2 regions of the Pseudomonas sp. 1176_21 genome follow, and region 2 is predicted to be linked to the other one. Evidence: predicted binding sites of a transcription regulator. Region 2 holds the regulator's gene; the other holds the start of a gene.

Region 1 (7,839 bases), on a different contig from region 2:
TTTGAAAATTTCCACGGTATCTTAGAACTCTGAAAACCAATGCTGACCGGCAGCTTAACAGCAAGCCTACTTCAACGGTTGCAGATGCTGGTGCAGCTTGCCGGTTTCCACCAGTTCCAGGAACTCGTCGCCCAGCCGCTGGCTTTCGCTCATGGCGGTACGCCAGTAACGTTGGCGGTTACCGGCATCGCCCATGAAGCGCTTGAAGTCGCTGCGATCCGGCAGCTTGCCGTAGGGCAGGCGGGCCAGGTACTGCGGCGAGGGTGCCAGCAACAGCACGTTCTGCAGGTATTGCGCATTGCTGCGCCGCCAGGGCAGGGCCTTGTCGAACCACCCCGGCACCACCTTGTGGGTGAAGTGAGGGTAAAGCACGATGTCCTCGCCGCTGTAGGGCAGGTCGAGGTGATAGTCGAGCAAGCCACCATCCCGGTAGGTGCCCGCCCCGACCCCCGGAATGTCCCGCACGCCTTCCATCACCATGGGAATGGAGCCTGAAGCGAGCAGGGCATGACGCAGGTTGTCGACCGCCAGCGGCAGGCAGCGCGAAGGGAAGTCCGTGAGGGGGTTCAACGGCGGTGCGCAGCGTGCGTCATGCAGGATCACGCGTTCGAAGTGCCGGGCCAGCCGCGAACGGCTCACGAGGTTGTCGGCAATCACCGACGACAGGCCTACGCCCAGTCGGCCTCGATGATCGTGCTGAAGCAGGCCGTGGCTTCTGACCAGCATGATGTTGAGCCGATAGTGGGGGTTGTCGAGAATGCGAGCATCCTGGCCCTCCAGTAGGTCATCGAGCATGCGACGACAGCTCTGGCTGACCTGGGCCTGGGTCACGCCCTTGGCGAAATCCTGCTCGGTATACAGATGGCCCAGGCGCAGCAGGGCCTGGGCGGGGTCGGGCAGGCAGGCACTGGCGAAGCGCCAGGAGCCGATCGATGCCCCGATCAGCGAGCGCGCGCGCGGTGCTGTGGGCAGCCACTGGCCGAACAGCGCCAGGTCGATACCCTGGATACCCAGCGCCTTGGGGCCGCCTGCAGCGCCCGGTAGCACCCCCACGTCTGCAGCCTGCAGACCGCGTTCGTGTACATGGGCAAACGCCCGCGTGCCGGCCTTGAGTGTCAGCGCTGGAAACTTGATCTGGATTGAGCTCATAAGGGCCTCGTTGTCCTGGATCAACGATTATAGAGAAGCGTGGACGGAACAGGGGCGCGCCTGAGCTATCATGGCGCCAGTTGTTTTCAGTTTCAGTTAAGTTCGGTTCGGTATTCTGAACCCGTAAGCAAGATTGATCCTAAATGGAGAGACACGATGAAAACATTGACTGCCCTGTTCGCCACCGCCGCCCTTGCCCTGAGCGCCAACGTTGCGCTGGCTAAAGACATCCCCACCAATGAAGTCGTGCAGCTGGTCCAGGCCAAGACCATCCTGTCGCTGGATGACCTCAACGCAAAAGCGCTGGCCAAGCATCCGGGTGCCACCATCAAGGACTCCGAGCTCGAGGACGTGTACGGCCGTTATGTGTACAAGGTCGAACTGCGTGACGCGCAGAACGTCGAATGGGACGTGGACCTTGATGCCAAGACCGGTGAAGTACTCAAGGACGCCAAGGACACCTGATGACTGCACGCAAGCGAACGGCACCGTGGCTGTTCCTCGCATTGCTGGTCTTCTGTACGCCGGCCCTGGCCCGCGACCTCGATCAGGATGAAGCCCTGGAGCTACGTCAGAAGGGCATCATCCTGCCGCTGGAGCAACTGTTGAACTCCGCCCTGGGGCGTTACCCCGGGGCGAAGTTGCTTGAGGCGGAGCTGGAAGAGAAGCACAACCGCTACGAGTACGAAGTCGAGCTGGTCACCCCGCAAGGGGTCGTGCGTGAAATCAAGTTCGATGCACGCACGGGTGTGCTGATCAAAGATGAGGAAGATGACTGATGCGCCTGTTACTGGTCGAGGACAACGTCCCGCTGGCCGATGAACTCACCCAGAGCCTGCAGCGCCAGGGCTACGCCATCGACTGGCTGGCCGACGGCCGAGATGCGGTGTACCAGGGTAGCAGCGAGCCCTATGACCTGATTATCCTGGACCTGGGGCTGCCCGGCCTGCCCGGCCTCGAGGTGCTGGCCCAATGGCGCGCCGGCGGGCTGTCGACCCCGGTGCTGATCCTGACCGCACGGGGTTCCTGGGCCGAGCGCATCGAGGGCCTCAAGGCCGGTGCCGACGATTACCTGAGCAAACCCTTTCACCCCGAAGAGCTGCAACTGCGCATCCAGTCGCTGCTGCGCCGCGCCCGTGGCCTGGCCAACCAGCCGACCCTGCAGGCCGCCGGCCTGCACCTGGACGAAGGCCGCCAGTGCGTGAGCCGCGACGGACAGGACGTGCAACTGACCGCCGCCGAGTTTCGCCTGCTGCGCTACTTCATGTTGCACCCGCAGCAGATCCTTTCCAAAAGCCACCTGGCCGAGCACCTCTACAACGGCGAAACCGAACGCGACTCGAATGTGCTCGAAGTACACGTCAACCACCTGCGCCGCAAGCTGGGGCGCAGCGTGATCGAAACCCATCGCGGCCAGGGCTATCGCTTTGGCGGAGTGGTCGAGTGAAGTCGATCCAGGCGCGCCTGAGCCTGGGGCTGGTCGGTGTACTGGTGGTGGTCGGCCTGGCCCTGGCGCAGATCAGCCTGTGGCTGTTCGAGGTCGGGTTGCAGCGCTACCTGGAGACGGGGTTGCGCAAGGAAAGCGAAAACCTGCTGGTGGCGCTGGTGCGCGGCCACAGCGGCCTCGAACTGGACGAGCGACGCCTGTCGTCGGCGTACCAGCGGCCGTTTTCCGGCTACTACTTCCGTATCGATTTCGAAGGGGGCAGTTGGCGTTCCCGCTCGCTCTGGGACATGGACATGCCCCGTCCGCCAACTCCCGGCCTGCACGCGGGCCTGGAGCTGGGCCCGGCTGGCCAGCAACTGCTGGTGCTGCGTGCCGACTACCGGCGCCTGGGCCAGGCGATCTCGATCAGCGTGGCGCAGGACTATACCCCCGTGCGCGACGGCTTCCGGCGCATGCAGCAGCTCGGCCTTGGCCTGGGGCTGGTGGCGCTGCTGTTGATTCTGGTGCTGCAACGCATCACGGTCACACGCTCCCTGCGCCCACTGGAACGCACGCGCGAACAGATCGCCCAACTGCAGCAGGGCAAGCGCTCGCAGCTCGACAGTGAGGTGCCTGTCGAACTCGAGCCCCTGGTGGCGCAGATCAACCACCTGCTGGCACACACCGAAGACAGCCTCAGACGTTCACGCAACGCGCTGGGTAACCTGGGGCATGCCCTGAAGACCCCCCTGGCGGTGCTGATGAGCCTGGCGTCGAGCGAGCGCCTGAACGACCTGCCCGAGGTTCGCGCCCAGTTGCAGGCTCAGCTGGAGCAGATCCAGCAACGCCTGAGCCGCGAACTCAATCGCGCCCGGCTGGCCGGCGATGCCCTGCCGGGGGCGCATTTCGATTGCGCCACCGAACTGCCGGGCCTGCTATCGACCCTGGGCATGATTCACGGCGATCACCTGCTCATCCGCCATCAGGTGCCCGATGGGCTGTCCTTGCCCTGGGACCGCGAAGACCTGCTCGAGCTGCTGGGCAACCTGCTGGACAACGCCTGCAAGTGGGCCGACAGCGAGGTCTGCCTGAGCATCGAGCAAGAGGGCGGGGTGTATCGCTTGTGGGTGGACGATGATGGCCCGGGCATCCCCGAAAATGCCAGGGCCGGGGTGCTGGAGCGCGGTGCGCGGCTCGACGAACAGGTCGATGGCCATGGGCTTGGCCTGGGCATCGTTCGCGATATCGCCGAAGCCTGGGGTGGGCAGATGAGGTTGCTGGAAAGCCCGCTGGGCGGGCTGCGGGTGAGCATCGAGCTACCCCGCAGGGTAGCCCGATAACACCATCAGACGCGGAACTGGTCCATCAGCCCCTGCTGCTGGTTGGCCAGGCTGTTCAGCGACTGGCTGACCCGCGCCGACTCATTGGCCTGCTCCGAGAGTGACTCGGTCACATCGCGAATGGTCGCCACGTTGTTGTTGATTTCCTCGGCCACCGCGCTCTGCTCTTCGGCGGCACTGGCAATCTGCAGGTTCATGTCGCTGATCACGGTGACGGCCTCGCCGATCTGGCGCAGCGCAGTCACGGCCTGACCGACCTGGTCGACGCTACCCTGGGCCTGGCGGTGGCTGCTGTCCATGGCGCCCACCACCTCGCGGGTGCCGGCCTGCAGTTGCTCGATCACCTGACGGGTCTCCTCCACCGACTCCTGGGTGCGTCGGGCCAGGTTGCGCACCTCGTCGGCGACCACCGCAAAGCCGCGCCCGGCTTCCCCGGCACGGGCCGCCTCGATGGCGGCATTGAGCGCCAGCAGGTTGGTCTGCTCGGCGATGGAGCGGATCACTTCCAGTACCGAACCGATCTTCTCGCTGTTGTCGGCAAGGCCTTCGACCTGGGCCATGGCGGTGTTCATGTCGGCTGCCAGGGTATCGATGCTGGTGGTGGTGCGGTCGATCACCGCCAGGCCCTGACGGGTCGCCTGGTCGGCGTCACGCGCCGCCTGGGCCGCTTGCGCAGCACTGCGCGCCACATCCTGGGCGGTGGCGCTCATTTCGTGGGACGCCGTGGCCACCTGGTCGACCTGACGGTACTGCTGCTCCATGCCGGCGCTGGTCTGCGAGGCAATCGCCGAAGACTGGTCGGCGGTGTCGCGCGCCGCCTGCACCGAGCGTTTGACCTCGGCGATGATCGGCTGCAGCTTGTCGAGGAAGCGGTTGAACCAGCCGGCCAGTTCCCCCAGCTCGTCGCGCTTGTCGTAGTTCAGGCGGCGGGTCAGGTCGCCTTCGCCGCTGGCGATGTCCTTGAGCATGGCGGCCACGCCCAGGATGGGGCGGGTCACACTGCGCGCCATCACCCAGATCAGCAGCAGCCCCACGATCGCGGCCAGCACACCCAGGCCCAGCTCGATCAGGGTGCCACTGGTATTGCGCTGGTCGAGCTCGTTCTTGAGGGTCTCGGCCGGGCCGGTCAGGGCGCTTTGCGGCACATCCAGCAGCACGCCCCAGGGCTTGCCCCCCGGAATCGGTGCAAACGATGCCAGCACCTTCAGGCGCTCGTCCTTGTGGAGGCTCTGCAGGGGCGTGCCGCTGCTCAGCAGGCCTATCAGTTCCTTGCCGCTGGTGCTGTCGACCTGGTCGAAGCGTTGCGCCAGCTTGCCCGCATCCGGGCTGTAGCCGGCCAGCAGGCCGACCGGGCTGATGATGCCGATGCGGGTCTGGCCCTGGTACAGGTTCTGGCTGGCCTGCTGGCTCAGCGCCTGCAGGCTGTTCAGGTTGATGTCGATCGACAGGGTGGCGACCACCTTGTCGGCCACGATCAGCGGGAACACGATGCTGGTCATCAGCACCCGCTGACCGGCGATGTCATAGAAGTAGGGTTCGATCACGCAGGTCTTGCGCGTGGTACGCGGGCACACCGACCAGGTGTTGGCCGGCTCGCCGCTGGGGCCGATGCTGGTGTCGGTCATGTCCTTTTCGGGCAGCGCCATCGAGGTCAGCTTGCCGGGCGTGGGCTGCGACCAGTACAGGGCAAAGCGGCCGGCCTCGTTGCTGCCCAGCTCGGCCTGGTTGGCGAACAGGGCATCCTTGTTGTCCAGGGCGTTGGGCTCGAACACCAGCGACAGCCCCAGCAGGTCGGGGTTGGCCTGCAGCGCGGCGCGCACCTGGCGGGTCATGTCCTCGCGCAGGTCGAAGGCGTCCAGAAAGCGCTTTTCGGCCTGCTCGCGCAAAAACAGCACCTGGCGCGCAAAGCCTGCACCGTACTGGTAGGCATCCATGAACTGGCGGCGGATGCTCAAGGCCTGGACTTCGCCCTGGGACTCGATACGCGACTGGGCCGCTTCGGTCAGCATCTGCATGCTGCTGGCCTTGACCAGCTCGGAGTTGTGCTCCATGCGGTACAGCGAAAGGCCCACCAGCAGCGTAACGATGCTGGCCAGGCAGAGCCCGGCCAGCAGGGTGATTTTCCACTGGATGGAAAGTTGTCTCGACGACATGACGAAGTCCTTTGATCCAAAAAAAGATTGAGGCTGACGACTGTAACGGCCAGGCGCAGTTTTTCTTTATTCAAACGTTCAATTGAAATGCGTCGTTTTCAGTCATGCATGCGACCCGCGTGCAGCCGTCTAGCCCCGTACTTTGACAAGTGGCGGGTGCTGCTTCAGAGTGTGCGCCCTCCCATAAAAACACCTGTCGTTCGGCCACTGCGCTCGCAGTCTGTCGCCGCAGCGCAAGCTTTGTCTGGTTTCTAGAGGTCATGAAATGAATGCAGTAATTGCCGCGGTCGGCATCATGCTGATATTGAGCCTGGCCCGTGTGCACGTGGTCATCGCCCTCATCATCGGCGCGCTCGCCGGCGGCCTGGTGGGCGGCCTGGGTATCGAAGGCACGCTCAAGGCGTTCAACGGCGGCCTGGGTGGCGGCGCCACGGTGGCATTGTCGTATGCGCTGCTGGGCGCATTCGCCGTGGCCATCGCCAAGTCCGGGCTGGCCCATGCGCTGGCCGATCGCGCCCTGTCGATGTTCCATGGTCAGCGCAATGCCGAAGGCGGCAAGATCAAGTGGCTGCTGATCGGCCTGTTGCTGGTGGTGGCGATCTCGTCGCAGAACATCCTGCCCATTCATATCGCCTTCATTCCGCTGCTGGTGCCGCCGCTGCTGTACGTGCTGACTCGCCTGCAGATCGATCGGCGCCTGGTGGCCTGCGTGATGACCTTCGGCCTGATCACCCCCTACATGTTCCTGCCAGTGGGGTTCGGCAACATCTTCCTCAATCAGATCCTGCTGGCCAACGTCAGCCGTAGCGGGGTGGACGTCAGCGGCGTCAACGTGACCCAGGCCATGGCGATACCGGCGGCGGGCATGCTGTTCGGGTTGCTGCTGGCGGTGTTCTTCAGCTACCGCAAAAAGCGCGTGTACGACGTGGCAAAGATCGAGCAGGTCGAGCAGGTGGCCGTCAGCTACAACCCGTTGACGCTGATGGTGGCCGGCTGTGCGATCGCCGCGGCGTTCATCATCCAGCTGTGGCTGGACTCGATGATCATCGGTGCGATGGCGGGCTTTCTGATCTTCTCGCTGTCGGGCATCGTGCGCTGGAAGGACACCGATGACCTGTTCACCGAAGGCATGAAGATGATGGCCATGATCGGCTTCATCATGATTGCCGCGTCCGGCTTTGCCGAGGTCATGAAGGCCACCGGCGAAGTGAAGACCCTGGTGGAGGCCTCGGCCGGCTGGATCGACCACAGCAAGGCGGTCGGGGCGCTGCTGATGCTGCTGGTGGGCCTGCTGGTGACCATGGGTATCGGTTCGTCGTTCTCCACGGTGCCGATCCTGGCGGCGATCTTCGTGCCGCTGTGCGTGCAACTGGGCTTCGACCCGCTGGCCACCGTGTGCATCGTCGGCACTGCCGGCGCGTTGGGTGATGCCGGCTCACCGGCGTCGGACTCCACCCTGGGCCCGACCTCGGGCCTGAACGTCGACGGCCAGCACCATCACATCTGGGACACGGTGGTGCCGACCTTCCTGCATTACAACCTGCCGTTGCTGGCGTTCGGCTGGGTAGCGGCGATGGTGCTGTAGCGCGCCAGGGCGCAGGAGCTGGGCGCGAGGCTCAGCTTTTTCGCGGGGGCGGCGAGATGCGGTTGAGCACCGTATCGCCGTTCTTGTTGCGCGTCAGGTACACCGGCAGCACCTTGGGCATGTTGCTCACCAGGCGATTGACCTCGGTGGTGTTGTAGATGCCGCTGATGCGGATGCTGCCGGTAC
Region 2 (7,839 bases):
AGTTCTTCGTGATCCTGATCGTGGCGCTGGTGGTGTTGTCGTCGGACCGTGACGACCTGCTGGCCATTGCCAACGAGCCGCTGGAGCAGGCGATCATCCACAGCGTGCAGGTGGTGGGCTGGAGTGCCCTGTGGATGGCCGCCGGCCTGTTGCTGATTGCCCTGGTGGACGTGCCGTTGCAGCTGTACCAGTCGCACAAGAAGCTGCTGATGACCAAGCAGGAGGTGCGCGACGAGTACAAGAACAGCGAGGGCAAGCCGGAGGTCAAGCAGCGTATTCGCCAGCTGCAGCGCGAGATGTCGCAGCGGCGCATGATGGCGGCGATCCCCGATGCCGACGTGATCATCACCAACCCGACCCACTATGCGGTGGCGCTCAAGTACGACCCCGAGAAGGGCAATGCGCCGACGCTGCTGGCCAAGGGCACCGATTTCCTGGCGCTGAAAATTCGCGAAATCGCCAATGCCCACAACATCCAGGTGCTGGAATCGCCTGAGCTGGCGCGTTCGATCTTCTACTCCACCGAGCTCGAGGAAGAGATCCCGGCCGGCCTCTACCTGGCCGTGGCCCAGGTGCTGGCCTACGTGTATCAGATTCGCCAGCACCGGGCGGGCAAGGGCAAGGCGCCGGAGCCGCTCAAGGATCTGCCGATTCCGCCGGAGCTGCGCCGCGATTCCTGAACCGTTTGAGCTCTTCCCGTCGGCGCCGAGGTGCCGGCCCCTTCGCTGCAGGAGCCGGCAGTGTCGGCGAAGGTCGCGTCACTGATCCAAAGTTGGAAAGCTTCTTGCAATAGCAGCGCCAAGCGCCCGCATGGCGTCAAAAGTTTGCTTGAAGAGGAATATCGGTGGATCGCTCTCAGTTAATCAACAGCGCCCGTAGCAACCTGTCCGGGCTCGGCCGGGGCAACCTGGGGGTGCCGCTGTTGCTGCTGGTGATGTTGGCAATGATGATGTTGCCGATCCCGCCGTTCCTGCTCGACGTGTTCTTCACCTTCAACATCGCCCTGTCCATCGTCGTGCTGCTGGTGTGCGTGTACGCCTTGCGCCCGCTGGATTTCGCCGTGTTTCCGACCATCCTGCTGGTGGCCACGCTGCTGCGCCTGGCGCTGAACGTGGCGTCCACGCGGGTGGTGATGCTCCACGGCCACGACGGCCACGAAGCCGCGGGCAAGGTGATCCAGGCCTTCGGCGAGGTGGTGATCGGCGGCAACTACGTGGTCGGTATCGTGGTGTTCGCGATCCTCATGATCATCAACTTCGTAGTGGTGACCAAGGGTGCGGGGCGCATTTCCGAGGTGAGCGCGCGCTTCACCCTCGACGCCATGCCCGGCAAGCAGATGGCCATCGACGCCGACCTCAACGCCGGCCTGATCGACCAGGCCCAGGCCAAGGCACGGCGTACCGAAGTGGCCCAGGAGGCCGAGTTCTACGGTTCGATGGACGGTGCCAGCAAGTTCGTGCGCGGTGACGCCATCGCCGGCCTGCTGATCCTGTTCATCAACCTGATCGGCGGCATGGCCGTGGGTATCTTCCAGCACGGCATGACCTTCGGCGACGCCGGTCGCGTGTATGCGCTGCTCACCATCGGTGACGGTTTGGTGGCGCAGTTGCCTTCGCTGCTGCTGTCCACCGCCGCCGCGATCATGGTTACCCGTGCCTCGGGCTCCGAGGAAATGGGCAAGCAGATCAACCGGCAGATGTTCGATTCGCCCAAGGCGCTGGCCGTGTCCGGCGGCCTGATGATCGTCATGGGGCTGGTGCCGGGCATGCCGCACGTGGCATTCCTCAGCCTCGGCCTGATGGCCGCGGGCGGCGCCTACCTGGTGTGGCGCAAGCAGAACCAGGCCAAGGTCAAGGCACAGCAGGAAGTGCAGCGCCAGCAGGACCTGCTGCCGTCGCCGCAGCGTGCTCAGGAAACCAAGGAGCTGGGCTGGGACGACGTTACCCCGATCGACATGATCGGCCTGGAAGTCGGCTACCGGCTGATCCCGCTGGTGGACCGCAACCAGGGTGGGCAGTTGCTGGCGCGGATCAAGGGGGTACGCAAGAAGCTGTCCCAGGACCTGGGCTTCCTGATGCCCACCGTGCACATCCGCGACAACCTCGACCTGGCCCCCAGCGCCTACCGCCTGACGCTGATGGGGGTGATCCTGGCCGAGGCCGAGATCTACCCCGACCGCGAACTGGCGATCAACCCGGGGCAGGTGTTCGGCAACCTCAACGGCATCGCCGCCAGGGACCCGGCCTTCGGCCTGGAGGCAGTGTGGATCGATGTGGCCCAGCGCAGCCAGGCGCAATCGCTGGGCTACACCGTGGTGGACGCGAGCACCGTGGTCGCCACTCACCTCAACCAGATCCTCTACAAGCATTGCCACGAGCTGATCGGTCACGAAGAGGTACAGCAACTGCTGCAGGTCCTGGCCAAGGGCTCGCCCAAGCTGGCCGAGGAACTGGTACCGGGGGTGCTGCCGCTGTCCGGTCTGCTCAAGGTGCTGCAGGCGTTGCTGGCCGAGCAGGTGCCGGTGCGCGACATCCGCACCATTGCCGAAGCCATCGCCAACAATGCCGCCAAGAGTCAAGATACCGCCGCGCTGGTGGCTTCGGTGCGCGTAGGATTGAGCCGCGCAATCGTGCAAAGCATTGTAGGAACTGAGTCCGAGCTGCCTGTGATCACGCTTGAGCCAAGGTTGGAACAGATTTTGCTCAATAGTTTGCAAAGGGCCGGGCAGGGTCAGGAAGATGGTGTTCTTCTTGAGCCGAGCATGGCCGAAAAGCTTCAGCGTTCGTTGATCGAGGCCGCCCAGCGTCAGGAGATGCAAGGGCAACCTGCAATCCTGCTGGTCGCAGGACCCGTTCGACAGATGCTGTCGCGTTTTGGCCGCCTGGCTGTACCGAATTTGCATGTTTTGGCGTATCAGGAAATACCTGACAACAAGCAAGTTACCATCGTTGCCACAGTAGGCCCCAACGGCTGAGGTAGTGGGATATGCAAGTTAAGCGTTTTTTCGCCGCTGATATGCGTCAGGCCATGAAGCTGGTTCGTGATGAGCTGGGGGCAGAGGCCGCCATCATCGGCAACCGACGGATTGCTGGCGGTGTCGAGCTGACGGCGGCGCTGGACTACAAGCTGTCCGCGCTTGCGCCGCGGGTGCCGAACGTCGAGCTCGAGGACGAACTGCGCAAGACCCAGTCGCGCATCGTCACCGCGCAGGCCGAGCTCAGCAGCCGGGTCGAAGGCGAGGAGGGCAACCGCCAGTTGTTCGCCGGCCTGCCGCTGACCGCCTCCGAGCCGCTGGTAGAGCCGCAGGTCGAGGCCCCCGTGCGGCCTCAGGCAGCGGCCCCGGCGCCGGTCGATCAGCGTCTGTTCGATTCCATGCGCTCGGAGCTCTCGGGCCTGCGCGAGCTGCTCGAAGTGCAGCTCGGCTCGCTGGCCTGGACCCAGCTGCAGGGCAGCAAGCCGCACCAGGCCAACCTCTGGCGCCGCCTGCAGCGCATCGGCATCGCCGGGCCGCTGGCCCGCGAGGTGCTGGACATCACTGCCGACATCGAAGAGCCCCGCCAGGCCTGGCGCATGCTGCTGGCGCACCTGGCCCGCATGATCCAGGTGCCGGAAATCGAGCCGATCGAAGAGGGCGGCGTGATCGCCATGGTCGGCCCGGCCGGCATGGGCAAGACCACCACCCTGGCCAAGCTGGCGGCGCGCTATGTGCTCAAGTACGGCGCGCAGAACATCGCGCTGGTGAGCATGGACAGCTTTCGCATCGGCGCCCAGGAACAACTCAAGACCCTGGGGCGCATCCTGAATGTGTCGGTGACCCACGTCGACCCCGGCCAGTCGCTGGCCCAGGCCCTGGACCCTCTGTTGCGCAAGCGCGTGGTGCTGATCGATACCGCCGGCCTGCAGGCCAGCGACCCGGCACTGCGCATGCAGCTCGAAACCCTGGCCGGGCGCGGCATCCAGGCCAAGAATTACCTGGTGCTGGCCACCACCAGCCAGAAGCAGGTGCTGACCGCTGCCTACCACAGCTACAAGCGCTGCGGGCTGGCCGGTTGCATCCTGACCAAGCTCGACGAAACGGCGTGCCTGGGCGAGGTGCTGAGCCTGGCCATCACGCATGAGTTGCCGGTGGCCTATCTGACCGATGGGCCGCGCATTCCGGACGATCTGCACTTGCCGCGCCGGCACCATCTGGTCAGTCGCGCGGTCAGTGTACAAATGCAGGATGATCCCAGCGAAGAGGCAATGGCCGACATGTTCGCCGATCTGTACCACAGCGACGGCAAGCGTGTCGGCTGAGGTAAATGTGTATACGTTGCAAAGTACCTACATCAATGGTCTGCCAGGCATTTTTCAGGTGTTGAAAGCGCAGCCAGTCATGTGGCCTCGGTCTAAGTAAGACAAGGTAAAGAACAAACATGGGCAGCATGCATCCCGTACAGGTGATCGCCGTGACAGGCGGCAAAGGTGGCGTCGGCAAGACCAACGTGTCAGTGAACTTGTCATTGGCGCTGGCTGAGCTTGGCCGTCGGGTCATGCTGCTGGACGCCGACCTGGGCCTGGCCAACGTCGACGTCTTGCTCGGCCTGACCCCCAAACGCACACTGGCCGATGTCATCGAGGGCCGCTGCGAGCTGCGCGACGTGCTGCTGCCGGGGCCTGGCGGGGTACGCATCGTGCCTGCGGCCTCCGGCACCCAGAGCATGGTGCACCTGGCGCCGGCCCAGCATGCCGGGCTGATCCAGGCGTTCAGCGAGATCGGCGACAACCTCGACGTGCTGGTCATCGACACCGCGGCCGGCATCGGCGATTCGGTCGTCAGCTTCGTGCGCGCGGCCCAGGAAGTGCTGCTGGTGGTGTGCGACGAGCCCACGTCCATCACTGACGCCTATGCCCTGATCAAGCTGCTGAACCGCGATTACGGCATGAACCGTTTCCGGGTGCTGGCCAACATGGCACAAAGCCCTCAGGAAGGCCGCAATCTGTTCGCCAAGTTGACCAAGGTCACGGATCGCTTCCTGGATGTCGCCTTACAATACGTCGGTGCTGTGCCCTACGACGAATGTGTCCGCAAGGCAGTGCAGAAGCAGCGAGCAGTCTACGAAGCCTTTCCGCGTTCCAAGTGCGCGCTGGCCTTCAAGGCCATTGCTCAGAAGGTCGATAGCTGGCCGTTGCCTGCCAACCCGCGTGGTCATCTGGAGTTCTTCGTCGAACGGCTGGTGCAACCGACCAGTGCGGGACCAGTGCTATGAGTGCAAGCGGCTATCGGATGTACAGCAAGGCTTCGCGTGATGCCCAGTACGAGCTGATCGAGCGGTACGCACCCTTGGTCAAGCGCATTGCCTATCACCTGCTGGCGCGTCTGCCAGCCAGTGTGCAGGTGGAGGACCTGATCCAGGCCGGCATGATCGGCCTGCTCGAGGTCTCCAACAAGTACGACTCCAGCAAGGGTGCCAGTTTCGAGACCTATGCCGGTATCCGCATCCGTGGGGCCATGCTCGACGAGGTGCGCAAGGGGGATTGGGCGCCGCGTTCGGTACATCGCAATACCCGCATGGTGAGTGACGCGATTCGTGCAATTGAAGCAAAAACCGGTCGTGATGCTAAAGATCACGAGGTTGCTGCCGAACTTCAATTGAGTCTCGATGATTATTACGGGATTTTGAACGATACCTTGGGCAGTCGCCTGTTCAGTTTCGACGACCTGTTGCAGGACGGCGAACATGAAGGCCTGCACGAGGACGGCGCCAGTGCCCAGCTCGAGCCATCGCGCGATCTGGAAGACGAGCGCTTTCAGGCAGCCCTGGCGGATGCAATCGCCAACCTGCCCGAGCGTGAGCGCCTGGTGCTGGCGCTGTACTACGACGAAGAGCTGAACCTCAAGGAAATCGGCGAGGTGCTGGGGGTCAGCGAGTCGCGTGTCAGCCAGTTGCACAGCCAGTGCGCCGCACGCTTGCGCGGTCGCCTGGGGGAATGGCGGGCGCGTTGAGCAGCCGTTCCATACAGTCGTGAAATGTAGTGCCCGAATTGATTGAATGCGCGTTCAGCGCTGAGCGCGTTAAAGACTGCTTGGAGGTCTAATTGAACAAAGACATGAAAATCCTCATCGTCGACGATTTTTCGACGATGCGGCGGATCATCAAGAACCTGTTGCGTGACCTGGGCTTCACCAATACCCAGGAAGCCGACGACGGCAACACCGCGTTGCCGATGCTCGAAAGCGGTCACTTCGATTTCCTGGTGACCGACTGGAACATGCCCGGCATGTCCGGTATCGACCTGCTGCGCAAGGTACGTCTGGATGAGCGCCTCAAGCACCTGCCGGTGCTGATGGTGACGGCCGAAGCCAAACGCGAACAGATCATCGAAGCCGCCCAGGCGGGCGTCAACGGCTATGTGGTCAAACCGTTCACCGCCCAGGTGCTGAAAGAAAAGATCGAAAAGATCTTCGAGCGCGTCAATAGCTGAGGTACGCCACGGGGGCGCTTATGGAGCAAAAAAGATCATCTTTGGACGACTTCGAGTCGACTCTGAAGAAACATGCCCAGGAGCTGGTCAGCAGCCTTGAAAAAGGCAGGTTCGGCGACGCGGTGCAACTGATCCATCAGCTGAACCAGACCCGTGACCTTGGCCTGTACCAGGAAGTCGGCAAGCTTACCCGCGAGCTGCACAGTGCGATCGTCAGTTTCCAGATCGATCCGCACATGCCGCAGGCCGAGGAAGTCTCGCAGATTACCGACGCCACCGAACGCCTGTCGTATGTGGTCAAGCTGACCGAGGGCGCTGCCAACCGCACCATGGACCTGGTGGAGGCAAGCACGCCGGTACTCAATGACCTCAGTGCCGAGGCGGCCAGCCTGAGTGGCGACTGGCAGCGCTTCATGCGCCGCGAAGTCGAGGCTCCTGAGTTTCGCGAGCTGGTCAAGCGCGTCGACAGTTTCCTGACGCACAGCGCCGAGGGCAACCGCAAGGTCGCCGGCCATCTCAACGACATTCTTCTGGCTCAGGACTACCAAGACCTGACCGGCCAGGTGATCAAGCGCGTCACGGCACTGGTCACCGAAGTAGAAAGCAATCTTCTGAAGCTCGTGTTGATGGCGAGTCAGGTCGACCGGTTCGCCGGCATCGAGCATGACCACGACCAGCTGCGTGCCGAAAAAGATCAAGAAAAACATCCGACTCGGGGTGAAGGACCACAGATTCATGCCGATAAACGTGAAGACGTTGTGTCCGGTCAGGACGATGTCGACGATCTGCTGTCCAGCCTGGGTTTTTAGGGAGCACGTTTAATGAGCTTCGGCGCCGATGAAGAAATCCTCCAGGATTTTCTGGTAGAAGCCGGCGAAATTCTTGAGCAACTGTCCGAGCAACTGGTCGAGCTGGAAAGCCGCCCGGATGATGCCGACCTGCTCAATGCAATTTTTCGCGGTTTTCACACTGTAAAAGGGGGCGCCGGCTTCCTCCAGCTCAATGAGCTGGTGGAGTGCTGCCACATCGCCGAAAACGTCTTCGACATCCTGCGCAAGGGTGAACGACGTGTGGACGCCGAACTGATGGACGTGGTCCTGGAAGCCCTGGACACCGTCAACAGCATGTTCGGCCAGGTGCGCGAGCGCACCGACATCACCGCAGCCACTCCGGAACTGCTGGCCGCCCTGGCGCGCCTGGCCGAACCTGCCGGTGCCGAAGCGGCGGCGCCTGCGCCGGTGGCGGCGGTTGCCGAGCCGGAGCCTGAGGCCGAGGCGAGCGGGGGTGATATCACCGACAGCGAGTTCGAGCAGTTGCTCGAATCGCTCAATGCCGCCAAGGCCCAGGCCGAGGCGCCCGAGCCGGTGGCCGTGG

The links. Region 2 encodes FliA, which starts transcription of late flagellar genes. Its sites were predicted from a motif close to CTAAAGTTTNNNNNNNNNNNGCCGNTAA; they were not measured.
Region 1: a site for FliA is predicted at 6,111-6,138, ahead of FW760_RS00420 (methyl-accepting chemotaxis protein). Genes of this name have one in related genera too.

The regions. Positions count from the first base shown of each region.
Region 1 is NZ_VXCV01000001.1:53,585-61,423, forward strand. Features, by position in the region: gene FW760_RS00395 (patatin-like phospholipase family protein) at 67-1,149, opposite strand; gene FW760_RS00400 (PepSY domain-containing protein) at 1,306-1,614, shown strand; gene FW760_RS00405 (PepSY domain-containing protein) at 1,614-1,928, shown strand; gene FW760_RS00410 (response regulator transcription factor) at 1,928-2,596, shown strand; gene FW760_RS00415 (sensor histidine kinase) at 2,593-3,915, shown strand; gene FW760_RS00420 (methyl-accepting chemotaxis protein) at 3,921-6,068, opposite strand; gene FW760_RS00425 (Na+/H+ antiporter family protein) at 6,334-7,653, shown strand; gene FW760_RS00430 (FecR family protein) at 7,685-7,839, opposite strand, start outside.
Region 2 is NZ_VXCV01000008.1:63,139-70,977, forward strand. Features, by position in the region: gene flhB (flagellar biosynthesis protein FlhB) at 1-680, shown strand, start outside; gene flhA (flagellar biosynthesis protein FlhA) at 845-2,974, shown strand; gene flhF (flagellar biosynthesis protein FlhF) at 2,986-4,296, shown strand; gene fleN (flagellar synthesis regulator FleN) at 4,416-5,249, shown strand; gene fliA (RNA polymerase sigma factor FliA) at 5,246-5,986, shown strand; gene FW760_RS18835 (chemotaxis response regulator CheY) at 6,091-6,465, shown strand; gene FW760_RS18840 (protein phosphatase CheZ) at 6,486-7,274, shown strand; gene FW760_RS18845 (chemotaxis protein CheA) at 7,287-7,839, shown strand, end outside.